Thermochromatium tepidum ATCC 43061: one gene and its partners. Each later gene encodes a partner of the first gene's protein in a complex. Links are inferred from orthologs where the notes say so. Each region holds a gene or a part of one and is shown in the gene's direction. Other genes may lie near its edges.

Region 1 (5,443 bases):
AAGGTGCGCTTCATGTTAACGATACTCCAGAGAAATCTGTGGTGGGACGCAGGGGTCTGATGACCCAGCTAAAAAAGACGTGGAAGCCTAGGTAATTTTTTGCCAGAAGTCAATCAAAAGACGTGCCCAATCGGTTCGGGCTGTGGATAAGTCGACGCAAGGGCGCTAGACTTGGCCGGTGGTTCAGGCCAGGAGGCCACGTCCGGCTGCTGTGCGCACCGGCTTCATCATCAAATCCACTCCTTATGCAATCATCCGGGTGGCGCCATCGCGCGCGCTGCCGTATCCAAACCGAGACGACGCATGTCGGGAAACGACTTAGCCCTATGGGAGCACTGCATCAATCAATTGAAGGCCGAGTTGACATCCGCCGAGTTCAACACCTGGATCCTGCCCCTGCAAGCGCGCGTGGATGGCTCATTGCTCAGGTTGTTAGCGCCGAATCGGTTCGTGCTCGACTGGATCCGCAAGCATTATGCCGATCGTCTGCGCGAACTCTGTACGCGCCACAGTCAAGGCGAGGTCTCTGAACTTTATTTCGAGGTTGGCGAGTTTGGTGCAGAGAAAGGACAGGGTGCCCGCTCGAAGTCCAGTGTGATCGGCTCGGATCTGGCCGATCGGCGCGCGACGGCCAATCTGAACGCCGACTTCAATTTTGAGACCTTCGTCGAGGGCAAGTCCAACCAGTTGGCACGCGCGGCTTCGATCCAAATCGCGCGTAACCCGGGCGGAACCTACAATCCGCTGTTCATCTATGGTGGGGTCGGGCTGGGCAAGACGCATCTGATGCACGCGGTCGGCAATGGCATCCTCACCTCCAATCCAAGTGCGCGAGTCGTCTATCTGCACTCCGAGCGTTTCGTCGCCGAGATGATCAAGGCCCTGCAGCACAACCGCATCGAGGAGTTCAAGAAGACCTATCGCTCGGTCAACGCGCTCCTGATCGACGATGTACAGTTCTTCGCCGGCAAGGAACGCTCACAAGAGGAATTCTTTCATACCTTTAATGCGCTCCTGGAGTCACGCCAACAGATCGTGCTGTCTAGTGACCGTTTTCCCAAGGAGGTGACTGGACTGGAGGAGCGTCTGCGCTCGCGTTTCGGCTGGGGTTTGACGGTGGCCATAGATCCGCCCGACCTGGAGACCAGAGTGGCCATCTTGCACTGTAAGGCCAGTCAGCTCGGCGTCGAACTGCCTGAGGACGTGGCCTTTTTCGTCGGGCGGTGTATCCGTTCCAACATCCGCGAACTCGAGGGGGCGCTCAGACGTCTGGTGGCTAATGCCCACTTCACCGGCAAACCCATTACCTTGGAGTTTGCGAAGCAGGCGCTGCGTGATGTGCTCATCGCTCAGGACAGGCAGGTCAGTCTGGAGAACATTCAGCGCACGGTCGCCGACTACTACAAGTTGCGCACCTCCGATCTGCTCTCAACCAAGCGTAGTCGCTCGCTGGCACGTCCGCGCCAAATGGCCATGGCGCTCGCCAAGGAGCTCACCAAGCATAGTCTGCCCGAGATCGGTCAGGCATTCGGAGGCCGCGATCACACTACGGTTCTGCATGCCACCCGCAAGATCAAGAGCCTGCGTGAAAGCGATGCGACGATCGAGGAAGACTACCGCAGCCTATTAAGAATGCTGACGTTGTAGAACACTCCAGCCAACCAAATCCGATGCACCCCCATCCCTCTGAGTCGATGACTAGCTTACCAAGCCAGCGCTAGTCATCTCGGCGAGAATCATGGAGCCCCTGATGGAATTCATTGTCAACCGAGAAACCGTCCTGCCTGCGCTCAATAAGGTGACCGGCGTCGTTGATCGGCGCCAGACCCTGCCGATCCTAGGTCATTTGCTCGTCGTGGCCCGCGACGGGCGCGTCAGCCTCACAGGGACAGATTTGGAGGTCGAGGTCAAGACCAGCTTCGAGGCCGAGATCTTGCAAGAGGGCGAGACCACGATCCCAGCCCGCAAGCTGTTCGACATCTGTCGCCAGCTGAGCGAGGGCGCCGAGATCCGGTTTCGCCTCAGGGATGAGCGCTGTGTCATCACCGCAGGGCGCGGACGCTTTACGCTTGGACAGCTACCGGCGACCGACTTCCCGATCATGGATCTCCCGGCAGACGGTTTCGACTTTCAGATCCAGGAAGGCCAGCTCAAGCACGTGCTCGACAAGACGGCCTTTGCCATGGCGCAACAGGATGTCCGTTACTATCTGAATGGTCTGCTGCTGGAACTAAAGGCAGACGCCCTGATCGCGGTGGCGACGGATGGACACCGGCTGGCCAAGTTCGTTACGCCGCTCGATCTGGCGCTGGACACTGAGCGTCAGGGGATCGTGCCCAGCAAGACCGTGATGGAGCTTAAGCGTCAGCTGGGCGGATCGGATGCCCCGGTCGCACTCCGTCTCAGCGAGCGCAGTCTGCGCGTGGTGGTCGGCACCATGACCCTGACCTCCAAACTCATCGATGGTCGCTACCCTGACTATGAGCGCGTGATTCCAGGCCGTGATGGGGGTATGGCCATCGTCGAGAAGGATGCCTTAAGACGCGCGCTCTCACGCGTCTCGATCTTCTCGAACGAAAAATATCGCGCCGTGCGTCTGGACTTCGAACCAGGCAGGCTCAAACTGCTGGCGCACAATCCCGAGCAGGAAGAGGCCGAGGAAGAGATCGAGCTCGATTACGCGGGCGAGCCAATCTCGATTGGTTTCAATGTCGCCTATCTCATGGACGTGCTTGGCGCCATCGATGCGCCAGCGGTCAGCCTCTATTTTCAGGATGCCAACAGTAGCTCGCTCTGGCGCGGCGCAGACAGCGAGAGCGAGACCTTTGTCGTCATGCCGATGCGACTGTGATCCGCATACATGCACGGACGCGAATATCCTGATCCAGTCGATCTGAAGTCAGGTTCCGACATGGAACACTTCAACATCGTTGCAGAGTCGCCCAGTCCAGCGTTTCAGGGGTCAGGCCCGATGTTTCACGTGGAACATTCGGGCCTGACCCCTGACCCTGGTCTGCGCTCACTTCGGATCAAGTCGCTACGCAACATCCGACAGCTCGATCTCGCCATCGATACGCGGACACTGCTGCTGACAGGGGCCAATGGTGCCGGCAAGACCAGTGTCCTGGAAGCCATCTATCTACTGGCGCGCGGGCGGACCTTCCGTGGAACCAAGTCCGGGCCGCTTACTACTCAAGGCGAGCCATATACCCGTGTTGAGGGTGTCTATCAGGCGTCTGGCTATGACAGGATTCGCCTCCGCTATGTCAAGGAAGGCGCCACGGCTGCACGTGACATCCATCCGCCGCTATGGATGGAGACCGGGGACGCCGATTGGCGTTCACCCTTGCAGGTCAAGCTGATCGGCGAAAACGCGCAGATCCTGCTCGAGGGCGACCCAAGTCTGAGACGTCGTTTCCTGGACTGGAATGTGTTCCACGTGGAACACCGTTTCGCTCAGATCCACAGGGATTTCACGCGCGTCTTGATGCAGCGCAATGCGGCCATTCGGTCTGGTGGCGGCCAACAGGGGCTCTGGGATCGCAGTTTCATCGCACTGGCCGAATCCATAGATCGCCGACGTGCCGCATTCCATGCCGAATGGCGTGCGTACTTTCGGGCGCTGTGTGATGACTATCCGTTTTTGCAAGGGGCCGATCTGCGCTATCGACGCGGTTGGCCAGATGGCTGGGAGCTCGGCGAGACCCTAGCATCACTGGCCGATCAGGAGTTGGCGCGCGGCTATACCCTGGCCGGTCCGTCACGTGCCGACTTTTGTGTCGACTGGGGGGAGGGTAGACGCGGCTTTTCGCGCGGACAGGCCAAGATTGTGGTCGCGCTACTGCAGCTCGCGGCTGAACGTGTCCATCGTGCGCATGGGCGTGAGCCGGTCATCTGGCTGCTCGATGACCTCGAAGCCGAGCTGGACCGCACCATGGCTGAGCGCTTGTGGAGCGCCTTTGGTTCCACGGGCAATCAGGTCATCGCCACGCGCGTGGCGAACGATGGCGATCCTGGAATCTTTGGTGGTACGGAGTCGCTGACGATGTTCCACGTGGAACATTCCGGCTGAGACGACTTGAGTCCGGAAACACGCCTGGCTTTGCGATCTGACGACGTTCCACGTGGAACATTTTCAGTGAAACCTCGAGTCAAGAACGCTCAACCCACCCGGATCCGGTCTCCATAGCCGGTCATTTCCAGATAGCCGCGCCCGATCTCGCGTTCGTCCTCGAACCCACGTACCGCGCCCTCCCAATAAATGGTTCCCGTCGAGCGACGGCTGTCGAGTTCCTGGTCGTCCATCAGCGGCTGGAGGCGGTAGCGACGCTCACCGATACCCAGATCCCATTCGATCGGGTATTCGATCCCAGTGCGTGGCGACCGCCAGCGCCGCCGCGGGAACCAGGTGACCTGCTTAGGTCCGAGCGACTGGGTTCGACCATCGCTCAAGCGTCGGGTAGCGCTCGCCCAGAGCGCCGTGCCGTCGGGACGGCGCATCCGAAAGGCCATGAGGGCGTCACCATCGTCCAGGTTCAGACCGACCCAGTCCCAACCCTCGGCCTCTTCGGGGCTGTAGGCACTCGACCATTCATGATCCATCCAGGCGCGCCCGCTGACCGTCCGACGCTGACCCTCCAACGTCACCTGGCCATCGACCCGCAACTGAGGCCGGCTGTAGTAATAGCTGGAATGCAGCGGGTCCGGCGCCTTGCGACTAAAGCCCTGGTCGCCGTTGAGCATGGGGGGTCCAGTGAAGACGAGTCTGAGGTCATAGTCAAAGTCCTCGGCGTTCACGCGGGCAGCATAGTGGTCCTCCATCTGCTCGAACGACCAGTCATGGATCCAGACGTGCGCCCGATCCGTGCTGTATCCGGCGCGCTCGAAGCCTGTACGGGCGGCACGCTGAGCGTGACGCAAGCGACCCAATCGCGGATCGGCGATGGCGGCATGCGCCAGCAGCAGCTGGCGTGGGGCAAAGGCGCTCGGGTTGTCCTCACCGATGCCAGTGCGCACGCGAAAGAAGGTGATCTGAAAGCCGAACGGATCGCCGTCCGCCTCGATCCAACCGGTCACATACCACCATTCGGTGCGAAATCCCGGGTGGCCTCCCTCGTCGTTCGGGAAGCGAAGGACGCGACCGGGGAGCACGGCGTCGAAATTGACCTCCGGTTTAGTCTCTGCGCCGACGTTTTTAGCGGTCGGCTCAGTCGCCGCCAGGAGGGGGGTCAGGGGTAGGCTGGCCAGGGCCAGCAGAGAGGTCCGTCGCTGCATCACCAATCCTCACGCACCGCCAGCACGGCGTCCTGGCGCATCGCCTGCCGGCCTGCGAGCACGGCGGACAGACTGGCCAAGACGGCAAGCGTGCCCGCAAATACCAGGAGTGAGCGCCAGGGGATGCTCAGATCCATGCTCCAGTGAAAGCTTTGACGATTCACGACCT
Region 2 (2,911 bases), 140 kb from region 1 along the record:
GGTTGCACGGCGAGGCGGTTGGTGCGGGTATCTGTCTGGCCGCTGCGCTCTCGGCGCGTCTCGGTTGGCTGACCGAGAGCGAGGTCGAGCGCACTCACCGTCTGATTGCTGGAGCCGGACTGCCGACCAGGCGTCCGCCACAACTGGCGCCCGAGCGCATGCTTGAGCTCATGGCCGTCGATAAGAAGGTGCTCGCCGGTCATTTGCGTCTGGTGCTGCTCAAGCGGCTCGGTGAAGCCGTCGTCACCAGCGATTTCGATCACGACGCCTTGGCACACGTCCTGGCTTGAACTGTTGCAGTGATCCTCTTTGGCCTCCCAACCCGAGAGACCCGCAGGCGGATCCGCCACGGATCGTTTGTGTTCCACTCAGCTCTCTGCTAAGCTTCGCCTTCGCTTTGGCGCAAGACGCCAATCTAGTCATCATGGTGACCCGCGTCGGTCCCTTCGCAACGTGAAACCGTGAACCCGGTCAGGCCCGGAAGGGAGCAGCCGCAGCGGTGGCAACGTGTGCCGGGGTGCGGCTGGCGCGGGTCGCCGCCTAAGCCTTTGTTTACCCCGCGATTCCTCATGCCGTCCAGATCCGGACTGATATAATCGCGCCATGTCCTATCAAGCGCTTGCCCGCAAATGGCGTCCCCGTTCGTTCGACGATATAGTCGGGCAGCAGCATGTCGTGCGCGCGCTCTCCAATGCGCTCGACCGTAATCAGCTCCATCACGCCTATCTGTTCACTGGGACCCGCGGTGTCGGTAAGACCACGCTCGCGCGCATCCTATCCAAGGCGCTCAACTGCGAACAGGGCGTCGGCTCCAAGCCCTGCGGGCTTTGTTCGGCCTGTCGTGAGATCGATACCGGACGCTTCGTCGATCTACTCGAGGTCGACGCCGCCTCGCGCACCAAGGTCGAGCAGACCCGCGAATTGCTCGAAAACGTCCCCTATGCCCCGGTGCGGGCGCGCTTCAAGGTGTACCTCATCGACGAGGTGCACATGTTCTCGGGGCATAGCTTCAATGCGCTGCTCAAGACGCTTGAGGAGCCGCCGCCCCATGTGAAGTTTCTACTCGCGACCACCGACCCGCAGAAGATCCCAGTCACGGTGCTTTCGCGCTGTCTTCAGCTCAATCTGCGTCGGCTGTTGCCGGGCGAGATCATCGACCGGTTGCGCTATGTGCTGGAACAGGAAGGGCTGGAGTTCGAGTCCACCGCCCTGCCCCTGCTTGCGCGCGCGGCCGACGGCAGTCTGCGCGACGCGCTCAGTCTGCTCGATCAGGCCATCGCCTTCGGTGGTGGGCGGGTCGTCGAGTCCGAGACGCGCGCCATGCTTGGCACCCTCAGCGGCGATCTGGCGCTCGACATCCTCGACGCCCTGGCCGAGGGTGATGGTGCCGCCGCGCTGGATGCCGTCGAGCGCGTGGCGTCCATGACGCCCGATTTTGCCGAGCTGCTGCGTGAGCTGATCGGGCTCCTGCACCGGCTGGCGCTGATCCAGCAGGTGCCCAAGACCCTGGGCGAAGACGACCCTGATCGTTCGCGTCTGTTGGCGCTCGCCGAGCGGTTGACACCCGAGGATGTTCAGCTCTTCTATCAGGTGGCGCTCACTGGCCAGACTGATCTACCGCTGGCACCCGATCCGCGCAGCGGGCTGGAGATGGTGCTGTTGCGCGCGCTCGCCTTCCGCCCGGGGGATCCAGGCGCGAGACCCACCGAGGCGTCTTTTCCGGATACAGACAGTACGTCGGTCGCCCGACCATCGGCGGATACCCAGTCTGCGCGACCCCTTTGGCTTCAGTCGTGCGATGCAACGCCGCAGACAGCGTCCGGCTCGCAGACACTCGAAAACACGGACGACTGGCAGCGGCTCGTGGCACGGCTATCGGTTGGCGGCATCGCCGACCAGCTCGCTCACAACTGCGCCTTTCGCGACTATCAAGATGGGCGGCTCAGTCTCCAGCTCGATCCGTCCGCCGAGCGTCTGCGTGTGCCGAGCGCCCTGTCACGTCTGAAGGACGCGCTCGAACAGGCACTCGGACGCTCGCTCGAACTAGAGATCAAGGTCGCCCATCCCGAGCAGGAGACCCTAGCACAGCGGCGTGCGCGCGAGGCCGAAGAACGCCGACAAGCGGCGGTTGCACAGATGTATATCGATCCGGTCGCCCAATCGATACGCGATACCTTCGAGGCGGACTGGACGTCGGGCAGTATCCAGCCCGACGATTGATACCCGGCTTTCCGTCTCGCGCCTGGACAGAGGCGCGAGACAAGTTTTAGGCATGATGGTCTCCACTGGAGACGATCGCTCGAATCCCAGCGTCCGGAGCCGCCGGGCGCCTTGTCACAACCCTATTTGAGGTGAACACATGAAGGCACTGGGTGGCCTGCTCAAGCAGGCGCAAAAGATGCAGGAAGACATGCAGCAGGCGCAGGCGCGTCTGGCACAGGAAGAGACCACCGGCGAGGCCGGAGGCGGCCTAGTCAAGGTCACCATGAACGGCCAGCATCAGGCCAAGCGCGTTGAGATCGATCCCTCGCTCATGGGTGAAGACAAGGAGATGCTCGAAGACCTGATCACGGCTGCTATCAATGCCGCTAGCCAGCGTATCGCCGAGAAGGCCAAGGAGACCATGGCCGAGCTGACCGCTGGCATGCCGCTGCCGCCGGGCATGAAGCTGCCCTGGTCTTGAACATGTGGATGAGCATTCGCTCCTGAACCAGCTGATCGAGGCCCTGCGCTGTCTGCCGGGTATTGGTCCGAGGTCGGCGCGACGCATCGCCTTCTATTTGTTGGAGCGCGACCGTGAAGGCGGCGCACGTCTGGCGCGGGTGATGGCCGAGGCGATGGTCGCGATCCGGCGCTGCGCGCGCTGTCGCACCCTGACCGAACACGAGGTCTGCGCGCTTTGCGCCAATCC
Region 3 (5,681 bases), 790 kb from region 1 along the record:
GATCAATCCATTACTCGCCGGGATCAAACACCTCAACCGTCTAGACTCGGTCCTGGCGCGTGCCGAGTGGAAGGATCCAGCCATCGCCGAGGGGCTCATGTTCGATGCCAACGGCGATCTGGTCGGCGGTACCATGACCAATGTCTTTTTGTGGGACGGTCGCTGTCTGATGACGCCGCCGGTCGATCGCAGTGGCATCGCCGGCACCGTGCGTGGTCTGACGCTGGAACTCGCGGCGCACCTGGGGATCGAGTGTCTGGTCATGCGCCTCGATCGGGCCGCGCTCGATCAGGCATGCGGGCTCTTTCTGACCAACTCGATCATCGGCGTCTGGCCGGTGCGCGCGTTGGAGGGACGCCGCTTCGATCTGGCGCTGCTGCCTTGGGACCTGCTCGATCGGCTGTATCAGGCCGCCTGTACGCCGGGGTGATCGGCCCAATGTCGAAACGTGTCCTCGTAGGGCTCATGCTCGTCGTCCTTGTGGCTGGCTTCTTGCTGGCCGGGGCCCTGTGGCGTGACTATCAGTGCTTTCTGTCGCAGACGATCCAGACCGACCAGGAGCGCGTTTTGTTCGATGTGCCACGCGGGACCTCCCTGCGCACCCTGGCAAGGCGTTTGCGCGAACAGGGTCTGATCGAACGTCCGATCTATTTCATCGCGATGGTCTATCTCCGGGGTGATCAGGGCCGGATCAAGGCCGGTGAGTATGCCTTCACGCGCGACATGACGCCGCCGCGCCTCCTGGAGTGGCTGACATCGGGTCGGGTGGTCGAATACAACCTCACCCTGGTCGAGGGCTGGACCTTCCGGCAGGCGCTGGCGGCGATCGACAGTCACGAGGTCTTTGCCGGTGGTCCCAGGCTCGCGGATCTCTCCGATGCCGAGATCATGGCCCGGCTCGGACGTCCTGAGGCGCATCCTGAGGGGCTGTTCTTCCCGGATACCTATCGCTTTACCCGTCAGACCAGTGCCCTGGACCTCCTCAGGCGCGCGCTCGCCCGGATGGAGACCATCCTGGCCGAGGAATGGGAACAGCGCGCGCCGAACCTGCCGATCACCACACCCTACGAAGCCCTGATCCTCGCCTCCATCATCGAGAAGGAGACCGCAATGGCGGACGAGCGCCCGCGGATCGCCGGCGTCTTTACCCGCCGTCTCCAGCGTGGAATGCGGCTTCAGACCGATCCGACCGTCATCTACGGCCTGGGCGAGCGCTATGACGGCAACATCCGCCGTGCCGACCTGCGCGAGGCGACACCCTACAACACCTATGTCATCCCTGGGCTGCCGCCGACGCCCATCGCCCTGGTCGGGCGCGAAGCGATCCACGCCGCACTCCACCCCGAAGAGGGCGAGGAGCTCTATTTCGTCGCCAGGGGCGATGGGCGTCATGTGTTCTCGCGCACGCTCGAAGAGCACAATCAGGCGGTGCGTCGCTATATCCTGAGCCGGAACGACGAATGAGACGCGGACGCTTCATCACGCTCGAGGGGATCGAGGGCGCGGGTAAATCGACCCAGATTGCGCCTCTGGCCGAGCTGTTGCGTGCGCGCGGTCTGGAGGTGCTCACCACCCGCGAACCGGGCGGCTCGCCCTTGGCCGAACGGTTGCGCACCCTGCTGCTCGACCCGGACCACCAGGGCATGCCCGCGACGACCGAGCTGCTGCTGCTGTTTGCCGCGCGTTCCGATCATCTCGAACGCCGCATCCGTCCGGCGCTCGAAGCCGGACGTTGGGTGCTCTGCGATCGCTTCACCGATTCGACCTACGCCTATCAGGGTGGTGGGCGCGGGATCGACCCAAACCGCATCGCGGTGCTCGAGGATTTGGTGCAGGACAGTCTGCGCCCGGATCTGACGCTGGTGTTCGACCTGCCACCGGAACTGGGGCTTGGGCGCGCCAAGTCGTGTCTTGGCCAAGGCGATCGGTTCGAGTCCGAGAGTCGGCGATTCTTCGCCGCGGCACGCGCGGTCTATCTCGAACGGGCAAGGGCCAATCCGAGGCGCTATCGGGTGATCGACGCCACGGCACCGCTCGCGGAGGTAAAACGCGCTGCCGCGGCTGAGCTGAACGCCTTCGTCGATGCACTGGAGTTTCGGTCATGAGTGCAACGCGCCGCGAATCCGCGCCATTGCACGTCGCTGGACCTTCGCCGCGAGCGTTCGAGCGTCCATTGCCCTGGACCGAGTCCATCTGGTCGCATCTGCACGCCGCGCGCGCATCCGGTCGACTGGCACAGGGGCTGCTGATCTTTGGGCCAAACGGCCTCGGCAAGCGTGTGCTGGCGCGTGCGTTGGCCCAATCGCTGTTATGCCCGACACCGAACGTCCAGGGCCTGGCCTGCGGTCGGTGTGCCGACTGTCGGCTGCTAGCCGCCGGCAGCCATCCTGATCTGATCGCAGTCGGCCCGGACCCGGAGAGCAAGTCGGGCGAGATCCCGATCGACGCGGTACGCCAGTTCGCCGAGCGCGAATCCCTGACCCCGAGCCGTGCCCCCTACAAGGTCGCCCTGATCGACCCGGCCGACCGGCTCAATCAGGCCGCCGCCAATGCCTTGCTCAAGACCCTAGAAGAACCGACCGAACACAGTCTGCTGTGTCTGATCGCGGAGCGGATCGGACGCCTGCCGGCGACCATCCGGAGTCGCTGTCTGCTGATCCAGGTGCCGATTCCGGACGAAGCGGCGGCCCTGAGCTGGCTCGCCTCACGCGAACCGCGCCCGGACTGGCCGCTGCGTCTGCGTCTGGCGCATGGCGCACCCTTGCGCGCCCTGGCCGACAGCGCCGACGACACCTGGATGGAACAGCGTGTCCAGTGTCTGCGTGACTTCTTAGAGATTGCGCGCGGACGCGCCGATCCGGTCGCGGTCGTTGGACGCTGGAACGAGATCGACACCGGGCGTATCCTCGATTGGCTCGCCGGCGTTATGGTGGATCTGCTTCGACTGGGCGTCTGCGCCACACCGCCCCGGCTCGATCATCCCGATCGACGAGACGAACTCTTGGCGCTGGCGCAAGGGCTCGACCTGGCGGCGGGGCATCGCTTCCTCAAGCGGATCCTGGAGGCACGCGCCCTGGGCGAGCGCAATCTCAATCAACAGTTGCTGCTGGAATCCCTCGCCATTGATTGGGCGCGGATCACCAGTCGGCATCATTAGGGAAACGCTGATTCAATCCCCTCTCCCTGCAAGCGGAGAGGGCAGGCTGAGGTGGTCATCAAATCATGTGCCTATTTTCCTCACCCCAACCCTCTCCCCGAGGGAGAGGGAGTTATTCAGTACTCCTTGGGAGGTCCGGAGGATCGAGTAGATGAGCACACCCAATCCAGCAGGCGGACTCGGCGGCCAACAACGTATCCTGAGCATCGCCATCAAGGACAAGGGCAACCTCTATGCCTCTTACATGCCCTTCATCAAGAATGGCGGACTCTTCATCCCCACCAACAAGAGCTATCAGCTCGGCGACGAGCTCTTTCTGCTGCTCCAGCTGATGGACGAGCCCGATCGCATCCCAGTCGCCGGGCGCGTGGTCTGGATCACCCCCGCCGGAGCCGAGGGCAACCGCACCGTCGGGATTGGGGTCCAATTCAACGATCAAGACAAGGGCGCCACTCGGCGCAAGATCGAGGAATATCTGGCCGGCGCCTTGGTCTCTGAACGCCCGACCTATACCCTCTAGTCTAGAACCGCTCCTTGACATCCTCCCCGGCTTGAAGGTCAGAGATTCCTACGGCGCTTGAGGCACGGCATTGCGCCGCCCCTTGAGTCGCTTCTCCGTGCGCCCCGATCCCGCCCTGAACGGCGGGGCTTGTCGCGCACTGGGTCGATCTCAGGGCGCTGGAACTGGCCCAAAGCGCCATCGAATGCGTTGGAAGAGAAGGCCAAGGCGGATGGCAGGGTCGATGAGGCGACCCTCACCACGCCGGCGACGCGGTTCACTGCATGCCTTAAGACCCAGCGCCGCCAACTCATGGCGTATCTGCGCGAGCCCTTGCCGGTCGATGGTTAAGACTTGTCCTGGACAGGGGAGGCCCGGCTTGGTCCCAGCCCTGGAGATTCGCACAGCCGCGCGACCTGATCGATCAAGCACCCGAGCGCCGCCGCGACGACCGGGCTCAGCTCGCCGTCGGCATAGCCGAAGTAGGATCCAGTCAGGGTGAGCAGATAGGCCTCAGGGGCGCGTCCATACAGGTGGCGACACCAGGCCAACAGACCAGACGGGTCTAGGGTGTGGACCAGCATGGAGTGTGGATCCGCGGCAGGGACCAGAAGCCGTATCTGCACCTGGCCCGGTTTGCCGCCGGTCGCCGCGTCGATAAAGATCGCCCGCTCGCAGTCGGCCAGTTCGGCGGCCAGCTCGATCGTCAGGGCATGGCACGCGATGGCCTCCACATCATTCGGCAGGCCGCGTTCGACCAGACGCTCGACCGCCAGCGGACCGATGACGTCATCGCCCCGGATCGGGTTGCCATAGCCAATGATGAGGGTCTTTCTCAAGGGTCTCGGCGTGCCAGCCGATCGATCACCTGGCCTGCCGCATCCCGCAGCTCGATTGCAAGCGGCATCTGACCGAAGGCATGTGAGGCGCAGGACAGACAGGGGTCGTAGCAGCGGATCACCGCCTCGACCCGATTGAGCATCCCCTCCTCAAGCCTGTTGCCATCGACATAGGTCGCCGCAACCTGGCGGATCGCCTGATTCATGGCCAGGTTGTTGTGCCCAGTGGCGATGATGAGATTGACCCAGGTGATGAGTCCGTCGTCGTCGATCCGGTAGTGATGGATGAGTGTCCCACGCGGCGCCTCGGCGACCCCAATCCCCTCGTAACGGTTGCTGCGGGCACGGGCACGTACCCGCGAATCCAGGATCATTGGATCCTTGAGCAGGCGCTCGATCATCTCCAGGCCGTAGATGATCTCAACCAGGCGCGCATAGTGATAGTGGAAGCTGCTGAGGACGGGGCCAGACTCCTGGAGCAGGTGGAACTCGGCCAGGGCGACATCGGCATAGGGCGTACCGCACGCCTGGACGTTGTTGAGCCGAGCCAGGGGTCCAACGCGATAGATCCCCTGCGGGTAGCCCTGGGGCTTGTAATAGGGGAACTTCATGTAGCTGAAGTCCTCGACCGCCTCGCCGATCAGGCGCCCATAGTCCTCGGGTGGTACCTGATCCTCCAGGATCCGCCCCTGGGCGTCCTTGATGCGCAACACGCCGTCATAGTGCTCGAGCTGGCCCTGGGGGGTGACCAGGCTCAAAAACAGCGTCGGCTGATTGCCAAAGTGCTCAGACTCATCCTTAAACCTGGGGACCAGCGTCTTGTAGAAGGCATAGGTACGCTGGGCGATCTCCAGCCCCTCGGGCAGCAGCCTGAGCATGGCCTCGCGCTTCTCGGCGGTGAGCGCCTCGGACACCCCGCCCGGTACGACCCAGGCCGGATGGATCTTCTTGCCACCCAGGGTCTCGATCAGGGTCTGGCCAATCTGACGCAGCCGGATGCCATCGCGCGCCAGCTCGGGGTTCTGATGCATGACGCCGAAGAGGTTGCGGGTGGCCGGGTCTGCATCCCAGCCGAGCAAGAGATCCGGCGAAGACAGATGGAAGAACGACAGGGCATGTGACTGGACGAGCTGGGCCAGGTTCAGGATCCGGCGCAGCTTGGCGGCGGTCGGCGGGATCTCGACCG

Evidence for each region.
Region 2: the proteins of dnaN (region 1) and dnaX are in contact, whole or in part, in a cryo-EM structure (PDB 8GIZ), measured with the Escherichia coli proteins. The link is inferred for Thermochromatium tepidum ATCC 43061 from one-to-one orthologs.
Region 3: the proteins of dnaN (region 1) and holB are in contact, whole or in part, in a cryo-EM structure (PDB 8GIZ), measured with the Escherichia coli proteins. The link is inferred for Thermochromatium tepidum ATCC 43061 from one-to-one orthologs.

What each region holds. Positions count from the first base shown.
Region 1 is NZ_CP039268.1:2,760,000-2,765,442, forward strand. The notes cover bases 1,039-3,800. They hold dnaN (DNA polymerase III subunit beta), read left to right. Parts: upstream 1,039-1,750; coding sequence 1,751-2,851; downstream 2,852-3,800. Other genes in these bases: dnaA (chromosomal replication initiator protein DnaA), read left to right, coding at 1,039-1,647; recF (DNA replication/repair protein RecF), read left to right, coding at 2,981-3,800. In the rest of the region: rpmH (50S ribosomal protein L34), read right to left, coding at 1-14; more of dnaA, read left to right, coding at 304-1,038; more of recF, read left to right, coding at 3,801-4,072; E6P07_RS12760 (lipocalin-like domain-containing protein), read right to left, coding at 4,162-5,274; E6P07_RS12765 (ABC transporter permease), read right to left, coding at 5,274-5,443. UniProt on the Escherichia coli protein: Confers DNA tethering and processivity to DNA polymerases and other proteins. Acts as a clamp, forming a ring around DNA (a reaction catalyzed by the clamp-loading complex) which diffuses in an ATP-independent manner freely and bidirectionally along dsDNA.
Region 2 is NZ_CP039268.1:2,618,629-2,621,539, forward strand. It holds dnaX (DNA polymerase III subunit gamma/tau), read left to right. Parts: upstream 1-603; coding sequence 604-2,220; downstream 2,221-2,911. Other genes in the region: aroB (3-dehydroquinate synthase), read left to right, coding at 1-290; E6P07_RS12160 (YbaB/EbfC family nucleoid-associated protein), read left to right, coding at 2,360-2,683; recR (recombination mediator RecR), read left to right, coding at 2,688-2,911. UniProt on the Escherichia coli protein: Part of the beta sliding clamp loading complex, which hydrolyzes ATP to load the beta clamp onto primed DNA to form the DNA replication pre-initiation complex.
Region 3 is NZ_CP039268.1:1,965,886-1,971,566, reverse strand. What follows is about bases 1,130-4,129. They hold holB (DNA polymerase III subunit delta'), read left to right. Parts: upstream 1,130-2,101; coding sequence 2,102-3,157; downstream 3,158-4,129. Other genes in these bases: E6P07_RS09000 (hydrogenase maturation protease), read right to left, coding at 4,004-4,129; E6P07_RS09005 (PilZ domain-containing protein), read left to right, coding at 3,309-3,677; tmk (dTMP kinase), read left to right, coding at 1,461-2,105; mltG (endolytic transglycosylase MltG), read left to right, coding at 1,130-1,464. Outside these bases: pabC (aminodeoxychorismate lyase), read left to right, coding at 1-430; more of mltG, read left to right, coding at 439-1,129; more of E6P07_RS09000, read right to left, coding at 4,130-4,495; E6P07_RS08995 (Ni/Fe hydrogenase subunit alpha), read right to left, coding at 4,492-5,681. UniProt on the Escherichia coli protein: Part of the beta sliding clamp loading complex, which hydrolyzes ATP to load the beta clamp onto primed DNA to form the DNA replication pre-initiation complex.